3 regions of the Metabacillus schmidteae genome follow, and region 1 is predicted to be linked to each of the others. Evidence: riboswitches for the same ligand, from Rfam matches in the RefSeq annotation. Region 1 holds a riboswitch; each other region holds the start of a gene.
The links. Region 1 has a riboswitch for thiamine pyrophosphate ahead of thiC (phosphomethylpyrimidine synthase ThiC). Riboswitches for the same ligand answer to the same signal wherever they lie in the genome.

Region 1 (4,300 bases):
ATGAGAAATTCTCATTGAGCAAAACTTTGGTCCACACATTGAACAAAAGTGGGCTGTTTTTGCCCCTTCAGCCGGCAATGTTTCATCATGATATTCCATTGCTCTTTCTGGATCTAGAGAGAGATTGAATTGGTCTTTCCACCTAAACTCAAATCGTGCCTTGGATAGGGCATCATCTCGGTATTGGGCATTTGGATGTCCCTTTGCTAAATCAGCAGCATGTGCAGCAATTTTATAAGCGATGACTCCTTCACGAACATCATCTTTATTTGGTAGCCCAAGATGTTCCTTTGGTGTCACATAGCATAACATGGCTGTGCCGAACCAACCGATCATGGCTGCTCCAATTGCAGAGGTTATATGGTCATAGCCAGGAGCGATATCGGTTGTCAAAGGTCCTAAAGTATAAAAGGGGGCTTCATGGCAGATATCCTGCTGTTTTTCAACATTTTCTTTAATTAGATGCATTGGAACGTGTCCTGGTCCTTCAATCATAACTTGAACATCATATTCCCAGGCTATTTTCGTTAGTTCTCCTAATGTTTCAAGTTCTGCAAACTGTGCTTCATCATTCGCATCAGCAATAGAGCCGGGGCGTAAACCGTCGCCTAATGAAACGGCAATATCGTATGCTGCTAAAATCTCACATATTTCATGAAAGTGAGTATATAAGAAATTTTCTTTATGATGAGCTAAACACCATTGGGCAAGAATGGAACCCCCTCGTGACACGATTCCGGTTGTCCGATTAACGGTTAACGGAATATACCTGAGAAGAACGCCCGCATGAATAGTGAAATAATCGACACCTTGTTCAGCTTGTTCAATAAGCGTGTCACGATATACTTCCCATGTTAAATCTTCAGCAATTCCATTCACCTTTTCTAATGCCTGATAAATTGGTACAGTCCCAACTGGAACAGGTGAATTACGAATGATCCATTCTCTTGTTGTGTGAATGTTTTTTCCAGTTGATAAATCCATGATCGTATCGGCACCCCAGCGGATTGCCCATGTCATTTTTTCAACTTCATTCTCGATAGAAGAGGTAACGGCAGAATTTCCAATATTTGCATTGATTTTCACATGAAAATTTTTACCTATAATCATTGGTTCACTTTCAGGATGATTAATATTTGCCGGAATTATTGCGCGCCCACAAGCAACTTCATCCCGAACAAATTCAGGATCCATTTTCTCACGAATCGCGATAAATTCCATTTCTGGTGTAATTATTCCTTGTCTTGCATAGTGTAGCTGAGTAACTCTTTTTCCTTTTTTAGCTACAAGTGGTGTAGTAGACTCTGACGGGAATATATCAGTCGAAGATGGAAATAGAGTTTTATAGCCATTATCTTCAGGTTTGCTTTTTCGACCTGCATAATGTTCAACATCTTGTCGGCTCTTAATCCAGTTATCTCTTATTTTGCGAAGGCCCTTAGAAATATTAATATCAGCATTTTGATCTGTATAAGGCCCGCTTGTATCATAAACACGTATAGGTTGATTTTCTTTTTCATCAAAAGTACTTTTCGTTTTATCCTGTGAGATTTCCCTCATTGGTACTTGAATGTCAGGTTTACTACCTTGTACATAAATTTTTTTGCTGCCAGAGAATGGTTGTTTAACATTAATCTTCATCTAATCTCCTCCTAGAATATTAGTTATGTGATCACAACGGAAGGAAATAAAAAACGGGCTCTGATATACAGAACCCGTTAGGTAGATGTAGGAAAAATAAAATAAAGGGGCGTGTGCGAAGACCCTTTTATAAACTATTCCTACTTCCCTACGCTGGTATCATCCAGATCAGGTTCGAAGGGTCAAAGAACTTCGAGCGCGTTCTTCTCTCAGTCCAAGCTAATGGACTCCCCTAGTAGATAATGGAAATTTAATTAAATTCCAAGAATAATCATATCACACTGAAGATGTAAGTCAACAGAATCTTTTTTACTATCTGAATATTCGTGAAAAACGAGGACCTCCACTCTTGAATGAGTAGAAGTCCTCGTTTTCTTAATAGGAACTAGTTAGATAGTAATAATAAAATAGGAAGAAATTGCTAGGGTGAAATTTCACCTTAAACTTTTATCGGAATTTTTTGTAATAGAATTATGTAGTTTATTCAATCTATTTTTCCATTCTTTAGAAAGAGTATCTAATGATAAAATGGCTTCAATCTGTCTAATATTTTCTTTATCATGAAAGAAGGTATGATGGATGGTGCTTATGGATAATCCTTTTGGATGTTTTTCAAGTAATTTAATAGAGGAATTAGAATAAATCGTACCTTCTTCTAACACTCGAAAAAAATATCCAGTGTAGCCGTGTTCAATAATTTTATTTAAAAGGGTAGGTATGTTTGTGTATTTATTAATTGTTGAGCATGGAAACCTACCTTGTGAAACCTGAACAATTGCCTCACCAATTTGATAAATATCTCCAATATTTACATCAGATTCGGTCATACCTTTTAGAGTTAAATTTTCACCGAAAGCAGCTTTAGGGAGAATGTGTTGATAGAGTTGTCCCCAAAATCCATAATGTTCATAAGCATATACACAAATTACACGTTCCGATCCTCCATGGAATTCATGATTTTCAACATCATCACCAATAATTCCATTCAACGTGACATTTAGCTCAGATACTTGATTTTTAGCTATACCTGATTTATATTCCTTTCCCTTATAGGTAAGAGTAGAGGGTGTTCCTTTACTTAACCAAACAATTTCATGATTCAAAGAATTCACTTCCCTTAAGACGAATTGGAGAAAAAGTTTCTGCCTTTTTATATAGATGATTCGATGAAAAATACATCAAGGTTTCCCATTGATGTATTTATACATTTTACTTATAATATTCTAATGATTTTCTTTCGGTTTACTTATAGCTTTGCTCTCAGCCATTTTTATATTCAGTAATTCATCTAAGTGTTGACTTGCTATTAATGTTCGATGTGAATTTAGGCCATCTTCTTTGGCAATTAAAAACATCTTGTTACGATATTCCTCTATTACGGTATCTAATGTTTTCACAATGAACACCTCACAGTATACATCTAGGTAAATTGATCCTAGTATTTTTATTATCTGATATTTTAAAAGAAAGTAAATAGAATACTGTGTTTTTTTTCCTATTTTCAAAAAAAAAAGTCGAAATATTATATAAAGTGAATCAATAGCAGGGAGGCTTTGTGGATTTTTTAATTGAAGAAAAGTGATAAATGTCCTGGTTAAAGGGGGGAAGCACATTAAAAAGCTACAGCATTTTAGGCTCTTTTGCTGTAGCTTTTATCAACTCTCTGAAATAAAAAGAAATCTACGGATGATAGAACAAGAAAAAATAGGGATTTCTCCATGAGAACTAGGTGGTAAAGGGAACTTTCCAAATTTCATCAATGTCCTCCACGTCCATATCTGAATTGTGCGTTTATCTGACCTTGCAGCATTTTTTTTCTTACATCTGCTTCACTTTCCCGCTTACGTTCCTTTAAACGCATTTCTTTTAAAATCTCTGTTGTTTGTACACCGTCCTCTCGTTTGTCAGCAATGTCCATCAATGTTTCAATATCGGAAAACGAATATTTTCGCGTACCACGATCATTTCGATACGGTGCAATTAGTTTTCTTTCTTCATAATAACGAATTTGCCTTAATGTTAATCCGGTTAGTTCGCTGACTGTACCTATTGAAATCACCTTTTTATCCTTATAAGAGCGGTCTGGATGATTCAATATCTCCACCCCTTAAACAATTCTTACTTAGAGTATATCCTGTTATGGCAAAGATGGCTTCTGTTATGTAAGAAATTCTAACATAAAAATATATTCCGTGTAAGTAGTTGTGAGGTTTTTTTACAGCTGAAATGTAACAGAAGCAAAGAGTGGGTACAATTAAGAAAATCTTCGAGAATTAATGATCTCATTAAAGGAAGGATTTTAGATGAGAACCTTCTTCAGGTCTATAAGACTTTGTATTTATTTGAATGTAAATATTCTCTGAAAGTTTTTGTAAAAAGGATTCCGGGAATAAGGAAGTAACTTCTTCAAAGTGATTTGTAAGTGTGTTGTAAATAGTTAATGAAGCTAAAAAACCTTTTTCGAATATAGCCATATATAATTGCTGGTTTTTTGGTTCAGCTAAATTGAGATAAAAAACTTTTGTGTAAGAAAGATCTTGTTTTATAGCAATTACCTTTATCTTCATTCGTTTCAACTCCATAGGTTATTGAAACTATTGTCGACAAATTTTTGAAAATTTAACCAAATTTATACAATCTTAATATCTCAATAAAAAAT
Region 2 (4,300 bases), 840 kb from region 1:
GATTTTAGTAGGTTTGTCTATTCTGGCAACACTGACTGTCGCAACTATTTCCGGAGCATTTATTCCTTTAATTATGCACAAATTAAAAGTAGATCCTGCTGTTGCATCAGGACCGTTTATTACAACGATTAATGATATTATTAGTATTTTAATTTATTTTGGAATGGCTACATTGTTTATGCAATATTTGATTAAATAACGAGCAAGCATATTATTACAATAAAAAATTAAATTTGTATATTATAGGAACTAGATTATTTTAAACAGTTTGTATTATGGAGAAAAAATGTTCAGGTTGAATGGAGCAAACTAAACATCCTCTTGCTGCATTCAACCATTACTATATTTCACTGAAGTACAAAAAACAAAAAAGAAGGAGGGATAGGATGCATGGAGCGTCTGTAACTTCATTAGTTATTGTCATACTCGCAGCATTTTTAACCCCAATTTTACTCCACCGTTTAAAGATGAATTTTATGCCTGTCGTGGTAGCTGAGATTATTGTCGGTTTATTCATTGGAAAAAGCGGTTTTGATATTGTTCATCAGGATATGTGGTTAGAAACATTATCAATGCTTGGATTCATTTTCCTCATGTTCCTAAGTGGACTTGAAATCGACTTTACAGCATTTGCAGGAGGGAAAAAGAAAGAAAAGCTTCCTTCAGGAAAAAATGCCCCTAACACGTTCTTAGTTTCAATGATTATTTTTACGGGGATATTTGCCTTATCACTACTTCTTTCGTACATATTCGTATGGATTGGTTTAATGGACAATGCTTTCCTCATGACATTGATAATCTCAACGATTTCATTAGGTGTTGTTGTGCCAACCTTAAAAGATGCTGGGATTATGAAATCCAACATCGGTCAGATTATTTTGTTGGTCGCTGTTATCGCTGATTTAGTAACGATGATTTTGCTTGCTGTTTTTGCCTCTATATATGGTGGAGGAGAAAGCAATACATGGCTATTATTAATTCTATTCGGTGCCGGTGTAGCTCTCTATTTCTTAGGAAAAACATTCATGAATCGCTCCTTTATTGAAACAATGTCCAAGGGGACAATTCAAATTGGGACACGTGCTGTATTCACATTAATCATTTTATTAGTGGCGATATCTGAGACGATTGGTGCAGAAAATATTCTTGGTGCCTTTTTAGCGGGGGTATTAGTTTCCCTTCTATCGCCAAATAAAGAAATGGTACAAAAGCTTGATTCCTTTGGTTATGGTTTTCTTATCCCAATTTTCTTCGTAATGGTTGGAGTTGATTTAGATATTTGGGAATTATTCAAAGATCCAAAAATCTTTATTCTCATTCCTTTACTTTTTATCGCCCTGTTAATTTCGAAGATTGTACCTGTTCTCTATTTGAAGAAATGGTATGATATGAAAACTACTTTAGCTTCAGGGTTTTTGCTGACATCAACATTATCTTTAGTTATTGCAGCAGCAACAATTGGGGAGAGAATGGAGATTATCACATCCCAAATGTCTGGAGCCTTGATCTTAGTTGCTGTCATTACGAGTATTGTGACACCAATATTCTTTAAAAAGCTCTTCCCTAAAACGGAAGGTGGGCCAACAAAAATTAAAGTGGCGTTTATTGGTGCAAATCAAATGACACTGCCTGTTACAAGAGAATTGAATCCTGATCTTTATGAAACAACGGTTTACCATATTCAACAAGATAAAATTGATCAAAAAATCGCTGAATCATTATTTGAAATAAAAGAAATTAACGAATTTAACGTTGATGCATTAAAAGAGCATAATGCGTTTGATGTGGATATGGTCGTTGTAGCGACTGGTGATGAACAAAAAAATGCTGCGATTGCCACGTTTGCAAAAGAAGAACAAGTTGATCGAGTTATTGCTAGTGTTGGTTCACCTGACTTAGCAAGTAAGTTAAAAGATGAAGGAATTGACATATTCTCAACACTTCTTTCAACAAATACAGTGCTGCGAGCACTAATCGAAGCACCAAGTGTCATGAGAATCCTAACAAACCAAGAAACAACTCTTCATCAAATTAATTTAAATAACCCAAAATACGATGATATCTTACTACGCAATTTCCCGTTTACAGGTGATATCATCTTCGTAAGAATCTTTAGAGGAAAAGACTCAATCGTTCCACACGGTGACACAGACCTCAAACTAGGCGACCGCCTCATCGTGACAGGATCAAGAGAATATGTGAACGAGCTAAAACAGGAGTTAGAGTTGTTCTAGAATATGTAGGTTATTAGGTTATTGGAAAATAGATATTTAAAAATAAACGATTGTTTATGGGGATACATTTTCGTGAAGATTTATTCTTTTGAATACTATTTTAAAGTCGATAGTGGAATGGAGCGGAAGACACTCGACTCCTGCGGGAAGTGAGGAAAGGCTGAGACCCCACAGGCGAAGCCGAGGAGGGCTCAGCTTCCTCCCCGCGGAAAGCGAGTGTCTGCAGCGCAATGAAACGATCTGATCTTACTTCTAACTTAATAATAAATATCTAAGTATGCGAAAACATCTATTAGAAATAAAATAATTTCTTGAAAGTTTTCACACATTTGGTATGATAATACTAAATAACAAATGAATATTGGCAAATAACCGCTAGGGGAGCCCTATACAATGGGCTGAGATTAAAGTGATTCTTTAAGACCCTTATAACCTGATCTGGTTCATACCAGCGTAGGGAAGTGGATTACAGCATAATACATATATGTATGTAAAACCACTTTTCTATCGAAAAGTGGTTTTTTTATTTGCTATAAAGAACAAGGTGATTGTAATGGAATTTCATGTCATAACAGACGGAAAGCAAACCATCGCTGAACTGATAAAGCGATTGTCTATTATTCACAATGAAGTAGACTATATCCATATACGTGAAAAAACAAAATCAGCTTCAGACATAATGTTGCTTGTATCTGAATTAGTGGCAAAAGGTGTACAAAAGGAAAAGCTCGTCATAAATGATCGAATGGATGTTGCTATATTACAAAACATACCTAATCTCCATTTACCAAGCCATAGTTTTTCGATTCAGGAAGTAAAAAAATACAGGCCCGCATTTAGAATCGGACGATCTATTCATTCATTAGAAGAAGCGATTCAATGTGAAAAAGAGGGCGCAGATTATCTATTATATGGACATATTTTCGAGACAACGTGTAAGGTTGACCTTTTACCAAGAGGTGTTGAGCAGTTAAAGATAATCTGTGAAAACGTCAAGGTCCCGGTTATAGCAATAGGGGGAATTACTCCAGTGACAATTGATCAGCTAAAAGGAACAAATGTTTATGGAGTAGCGGTTATGTCTTATATCATGCAGAACAAAGACCCAAAGCAGGCGTTAATAAAATTAAAAGAAAAGAGTAATAGAGGAGAGATACAATGAGCAAACACTATGATGTAGGAATTGTTGGTGGCGGAATCATTGGTCAATCGATTGCCTACCAATTAGCAAAAGAAGGTGTCTCTGTCCTTGTATTGGAACGTGATAAAGGAGGATCTGGCGCGACAAGTGCGGCAGCGGGAATGCTTGGGGCTAATTCTGAACTCGAACAGAATGATGCGTTTTTCCAATTTGCAAAGGAAAGTCAACGACAATACCATCATTTACAAGACGAACTTTTAGATTTATCACAGATTCATATTCAACTAGTTGATAAAGGCATGTATAAAGTTGCTAAAACGTTAGAAGAAGTAATGTCATTAAAACAAGCCGTTCATCACCATGAGTCACTTGAATGGCACACAAAAGAAACAGTTTTAATAAATGAACCTTATGTATCAAATGAAATTGAAGGAGCACTACATATTCCAGAGGATGGGCATGTTTCACCAATCCATGTTTGTAAGGCATTTACAAAATCAGCTAGTTTACTAGGTGCAACATTTATCGAGAATGCTCCTGTTCATTCCATCCAAAAAACATCAGTAAATGATTATGTTCTTTGCACACCACAAGGAGATTTTACTTGTAATAAAGTGGTCGTAGCGAATGGTGTTTGGAGCGGCTATTTCTTTAAACAGTTGGGATTACCAAATGGTATGAAACCAGTAAAAGGTGAATGCTTGGCAGTGAAAAGTAATACACTGCATTTGGAAAAGACGATTTTTTATGATCATTGCTATATTGTTCCTAAAGGTGATGGAAGGTTTGTTATTGGTGCAACAATGGTGGAGGATGATTGGAGTACAACACCTTCTTTAGGTGGGATTCAAGCTTTAATTGAGAAGATCACCCCGTTAATGCCAAGTATATCTTCAGCACAGCTAGTAAGTACCTGGGCTGGATT
Region 3 (4,300 bases), on a different contig from region 1:
GCAACTAAGATCAAGGGTTGCGCTCGTTGCGGGACTTAACCCAACATCTCACGACACGAGCTGACGACAACCATGCACCACCTGTCACTTCGTCCCCCGAAGGGGAACCTTCTATCTCTAGAAGTAGCGAAGGATGTCAAGACCTGGTAAGGTTCTTCGCGTTGCTTCGAATTAAACCACATGCTCCACCGCTTGTGCGGGCCCCCGTCAATTCCTTTGAGTTTCAGTCTTGCGACCGTACTCCCCAGGCGGAGTGCTTAATGCGTTTGCTGCAGCACTAAAGGGCGGAAACCCTCTAACACTTAGCACTCATCGTTTACGGCGTGGACTACCAGGGTATCTAATCCTGTTCGCTCCCCACGCTTTCGCGCCTCAGCGTCAGTTACAGACCAGAGAGTCGCCTTCGCCACTGGTGTTCCTCCACATCTCTACGCATTTCACCGCTACACGTGGAATTCCACTCTCCTCTTCTGCACTCAAGTTTCCCAGTTTCCAATGACCCTCCACGGTTGAGCCGTGGGCTTTCACATCAGACTTAAGAAACCGCCTGCGCGCGCTTTACGCCCAATAATTCCGGACAACGCTTGCCACCTACGTATTACCGCGGCTGCTGGCACGTAGTTAGCCGTGGCTTTCTGGTTAGGTACCGTCAAGGTACCAGCAGTTACTCTGGTACTTGTTCTTCCCTAACAACAGAACTTTACGACCCGAAGGCCTTCATCGTTCACGCGGCGTTGCTCCGTCAGACTTTCGTCCATTGCGGAAGATTCCCTACTGCTGCCTCCCGTAGGAGTCTGGGCCGTGTCTCAGTCCCAGTGTGGCCGATCACCCTCTCAGGTCGGCTACGCATCGTTGCCTTGGTGAGCCGTTACCTCACCAACTAGCTAATGCGCCGCGGGTCCATCTGTAAGTGACAGCTAGACGCCGTCTTTCAATTTCGAACCATGCGGTTCGAAATGTTATCCGGTATTAGCTCCGGTTTCCCGGAGTTATCCCAATCTTACAGGCAGGTTACCCACGTGTTACTCACCCGTCCGCCGCTAATCGTTGGGAGCAAGCTCCCTCAGATTCGCTCGACTTGCATGTATTAGGCACGCCGCCAGCGTTCGTCCTGAGCCAGGATCAAACTCTCCGATAAAGTGTTTGATGTAGCTCATAATAAAATTTTGTACTATATAGTACGTTTTTTGTTAATCGAAATTAACGTTGGCACGCTTGGTTTTGTTTAGTTTTCAAAGATCATTTGGTTTGTCGTTCTCATCAGAAGCGACTTTATCAATATAACATTTCACAAACAGCTTGTCAATATTTATTTTTCATCGTTGTTTCTTACTGTTTGTATTTTTGCTCATCACTACCGCAGCAGCGACGTTTAATAATATATCATGATATTTTTATGTTCGCAAGCACTTTTTTGAATTATTTTTTGTTTTTTGTGAAGAGCGTTAATAAATATAGCTTTTACAACAAAAAAGGACTAAAGAATAATCTCCAGTCCCTCACATATCTCTTAAAACCTTTTCTTCATTAGAAAAGTATCCGTAATTATACTGCTGTTCTATAAAGGATAGCTCTTTATATTCCTCCAAGGCATTTTCATCAAGTAAAATTTTTTTCAATACAGAAAAAGATCTGATTTCTGGAGGCAGTTCTTCTTTGTTATCCGATTCATAAAATAATGCCGGAGCTAACTTAATATGTTCTTCACAATAATTTTTCCACTTTTGTATTAAAGACTTATTTTCTGAAACCTCATATATATATTAATTTCTGATATGCTCGATGAAGAGTATAAGTACTTTTTGAGCGATGAATTACCTCATTAAGTATTTTTTCAGTTAATACATATTCTTTGGAATCAAATGCCCAAGCAGCATTTCCCATTAGAAAACGACAATCATCTCTCTTTGTTTGAGCATGACTATCCGGGTGATCTATATCTTCTCCATTAAATCGTCCACTAAATGACCACTTCACACAATTACGTATAAATGATCTTTCATGAATCTCTAAGTTATGCCAGAAGTCTTCTAGTTGTAATTGTTGAATAATACCTCCATATTGTTTTTCTTTCCTTGAAACATTCAATTGCTTTCTAATAGAAGGTTGTTTAAAACTAAGTATTTTTTTTAGACTCATACATTCACCCCATGGACAATTCTGGTGAATTATATGTACCAGCCTATTAATTCATTACGAAAAATAATGCAGGTTCTCTCAAATTCTTCTTTCTTTTAGTTGTTGATTAATGAATGATGGTGTATAGTTATGACTAAAATATAATACCTTAAACCACAGGGGGAGCCTTTTAGCTGAGATTGAATGACTTTGATCATTCTAACCCTTTGAACCTGTTAGTTAATACTAGTGTAGGGATGTGGATGATCATTTATAAAAAGTAATGTTTGGGACTACTATGATCATTCCATTCATTGCTTTTTTAGTTTATACGCAGATATGAAAGGTTCCCTTTGGTTTAATAAAAAAAGCGAGGGAATTAGATTGCAAGGAAATCAGCGTTTAGTTTTTTTAATTGAAGTCGCCATGCTAGGTGCATTGGCATTTTTATTGGATTTATTATCTGGGGTAATCGGCAAATTGCCGCAAGGTGGATCCATTTCACTTGGAATGATTCCAGTATTTATTATGGCATATCGCTGGGGATTAAAAGGCGGATTACTTACCGGACTCATTTTAGGTTTATTACAAGCTATTTTTAATCCTTATATTGTTCACCCTGTTCAAGGGTTTCTTGATTATTATTTAGCTTTTACATTAGTAGGAGCAAGTGGGGTATTTTTTAAAGCGGTACAAAATGCATTAACAAATAATAATAGAAAAGCAGCCATATTATTTATTACATTAGGCACAATTTTAGGAGGCATACTTAGAGCAGTTGCACACATCATTGCAGGAGTTTTCTTTTTTGCTTCTTTCGCTCCGGAAGGTACGCCTGTATTAATCTACTCAATTGGATATAATGCATCCTATATGATTCCAACAATAATTGTCTCAGCTATTGTTGTTAGTTTATTGTTATTAACAGCTCCTCGATTAGTGAAAAGAAAATAGTTTATTCAACCTTGGTCATCGGCCAAGGTTTTATTTATACTATCAGGAAGTATAAAAATTTATGGACAGTAGTAAAAGAAAAACTAAGGCTTTCTCCATTAGGACTTGGCGATTAGCCAAGTTCTTCTAATATCTTCTATCTAGCTTTTCAGTTCTCCCTACCTTTTTTAAAAAGTTATCATATTCATTTGTTTTCTAGCATGTATTAATAGAAAGACTAGATTGTAAAAAACGGAGGACAGATGATGACTATATCTTTTGCTATTATTCTACTAACTTTATTACTATCATTATTTCATTTTGCTTATGGATATAAAGAAGCGATTCGAATAAGCAATGAAGAGGGGCCTGTTCATGGGTTATCCTTAATTGTCAGCTTTCCTTTAGGTTTTGTTTTTGCATATCTATGTTCAATTTTCTACTTATAATCTTAATCAAAAAGAGGAGGTCACCTTATGTGGTCTCTCTTTTTTGCATTTGAACACGGCATTTTTTCAGGACATTGTTCATAAGTATAAAAAAAGATCACCTATGTAGGAGGTCACATTGAAAACACAATTCCTGTTTTTAAAGAATGCCATACATTATTTGCTTATTTTTTGCGTGCTCTTTGTTATTTCTGTATGTGTTCATTTATTTTTTAACATAAAAATATCCACCGTTTACAGTATCATCATGGCACTGGTTTCATTTTTGTTTTTTTGTTTTTGTCTTTATCTTCTTCTTAATCCTAAGAGGAATATCACACTTCTTAGCAGGAAAAGTGGGATTCTTTCATTTATTTTACTAACCATTTGCACGTCTTTTTTATCGATTTACTTTTTATCCATCAATCATATGATTGCAACAGAGCTTGGAGAAAACCTGACAATTGAAGAAAAATACCAATTGTATATAATTCCGTTTCAGAAAAAAACAGTAACCATAGCTGACTATAAAGAGATGAAGAAAAATAAATTAACGACCACCTATGGTCATGTAGAGGTTTACTATGAATCACAAGAAGTCGGGTTACTCCCGATCATTGAGGAATCCATTGATAAAGCGGATGAACTTACAACCGTGATGTTCGGGGAGGTAAAAGATAATCAAATCGATTTAATTCTTCATTCTTCTACAGAAGAATTATATGAAAAAACTTCACTAATTGAAACAATGGGATATTTTGATGATCCAAATAACATAATAGGCATAGCGATTACAGACTTATCAAACATCCTACTTGCCG

Region 2: linked by a shared signal. The riboswitch ahead of HWV59_RS06025 (thiamine phosphate synthase) and the one ahead of thiC (phosphomethylpyrimidine synthase ThiC) in region 1 are both predicted to bind thiamine pyrophosphate.
Region 3: linked by a shared signal. The riboswitch ahead of thiT (energy-coupled thiamine transporter ThiT) and the one ahead of thiC (phosphomethylpyrimidine synthase ThiC) in region 1 are both predicted to bind thiamine pyrophosphate.

What each region holds. Positions count from the first base shown of each region.
Region 1 covers NZ_CAESCH010000001.1:2,076,129-2,080,428, forward strand. Annotated here, with positions in the region: gene thiC (phosphomethylpyrimidine synthase ThiC) at 1-1,641, opposite strand, end outside; TPP riboswitch at 1,770-1,885, opposite strand; gene HWV59_RS09895 (MOSC domain-containing protein) at 2,076-2,753, opposite strand; gene HWV59_RS09900 (aspartyl-phosphate phosphatase Spo0E family protein) at 2,865-3,038, opposite strand; gene HWV59_RS09905 (MerR family transcriptional regulator) at 3,398-3,736, opposite strand; gene HWV59_RS09910 (hypothetical protein) at 3,927-4,208, opposite strand.
Region 2 covers NZ_CAESCH010000001.1:1,238,992-1,243,291, forward strand. Annotated here, with positions in the region: gene mgtE (magnesium transporter) at 1-199, shown strand, start outside; gene HWV59_RS06020 (monovalent cation:proton antiporter family protein) at 387-2,234, shown strand; TPP riboswitch at 2,602-2,711, shown strand; gene HWV59_RS06025 (thiamine phosphate synthase) at 2,788-3,396, shown strand; gene thiO (glycine oxidase ThiO) at 3,393-4,300, shown strand, end outside.
Region 3 covers NZ_CAESCH010000002.1:900,269-904,568, reverse strand. Annotated here, with positions in the region: rRNA gene HWV59_RS25180 (16S ribosomal RNA) at 1-1,138, opposite strand, end outside; gene HWV59_RS25175 (hypothetical protein) at 1,753-2,139, opposite strand; TPP riboswitch at 2,288-2,393, shown strand; gene thiT (energy-coupled thiamine transporter ThiT) at 2,503-3,072, shown strand; gene HWV59_RS25165 (hypothetical protein) at 3,318-3,500, shown strand; gene HWV59_RS25160 (hypothetical protein) at 3,619-4,300, shown strand, end outside.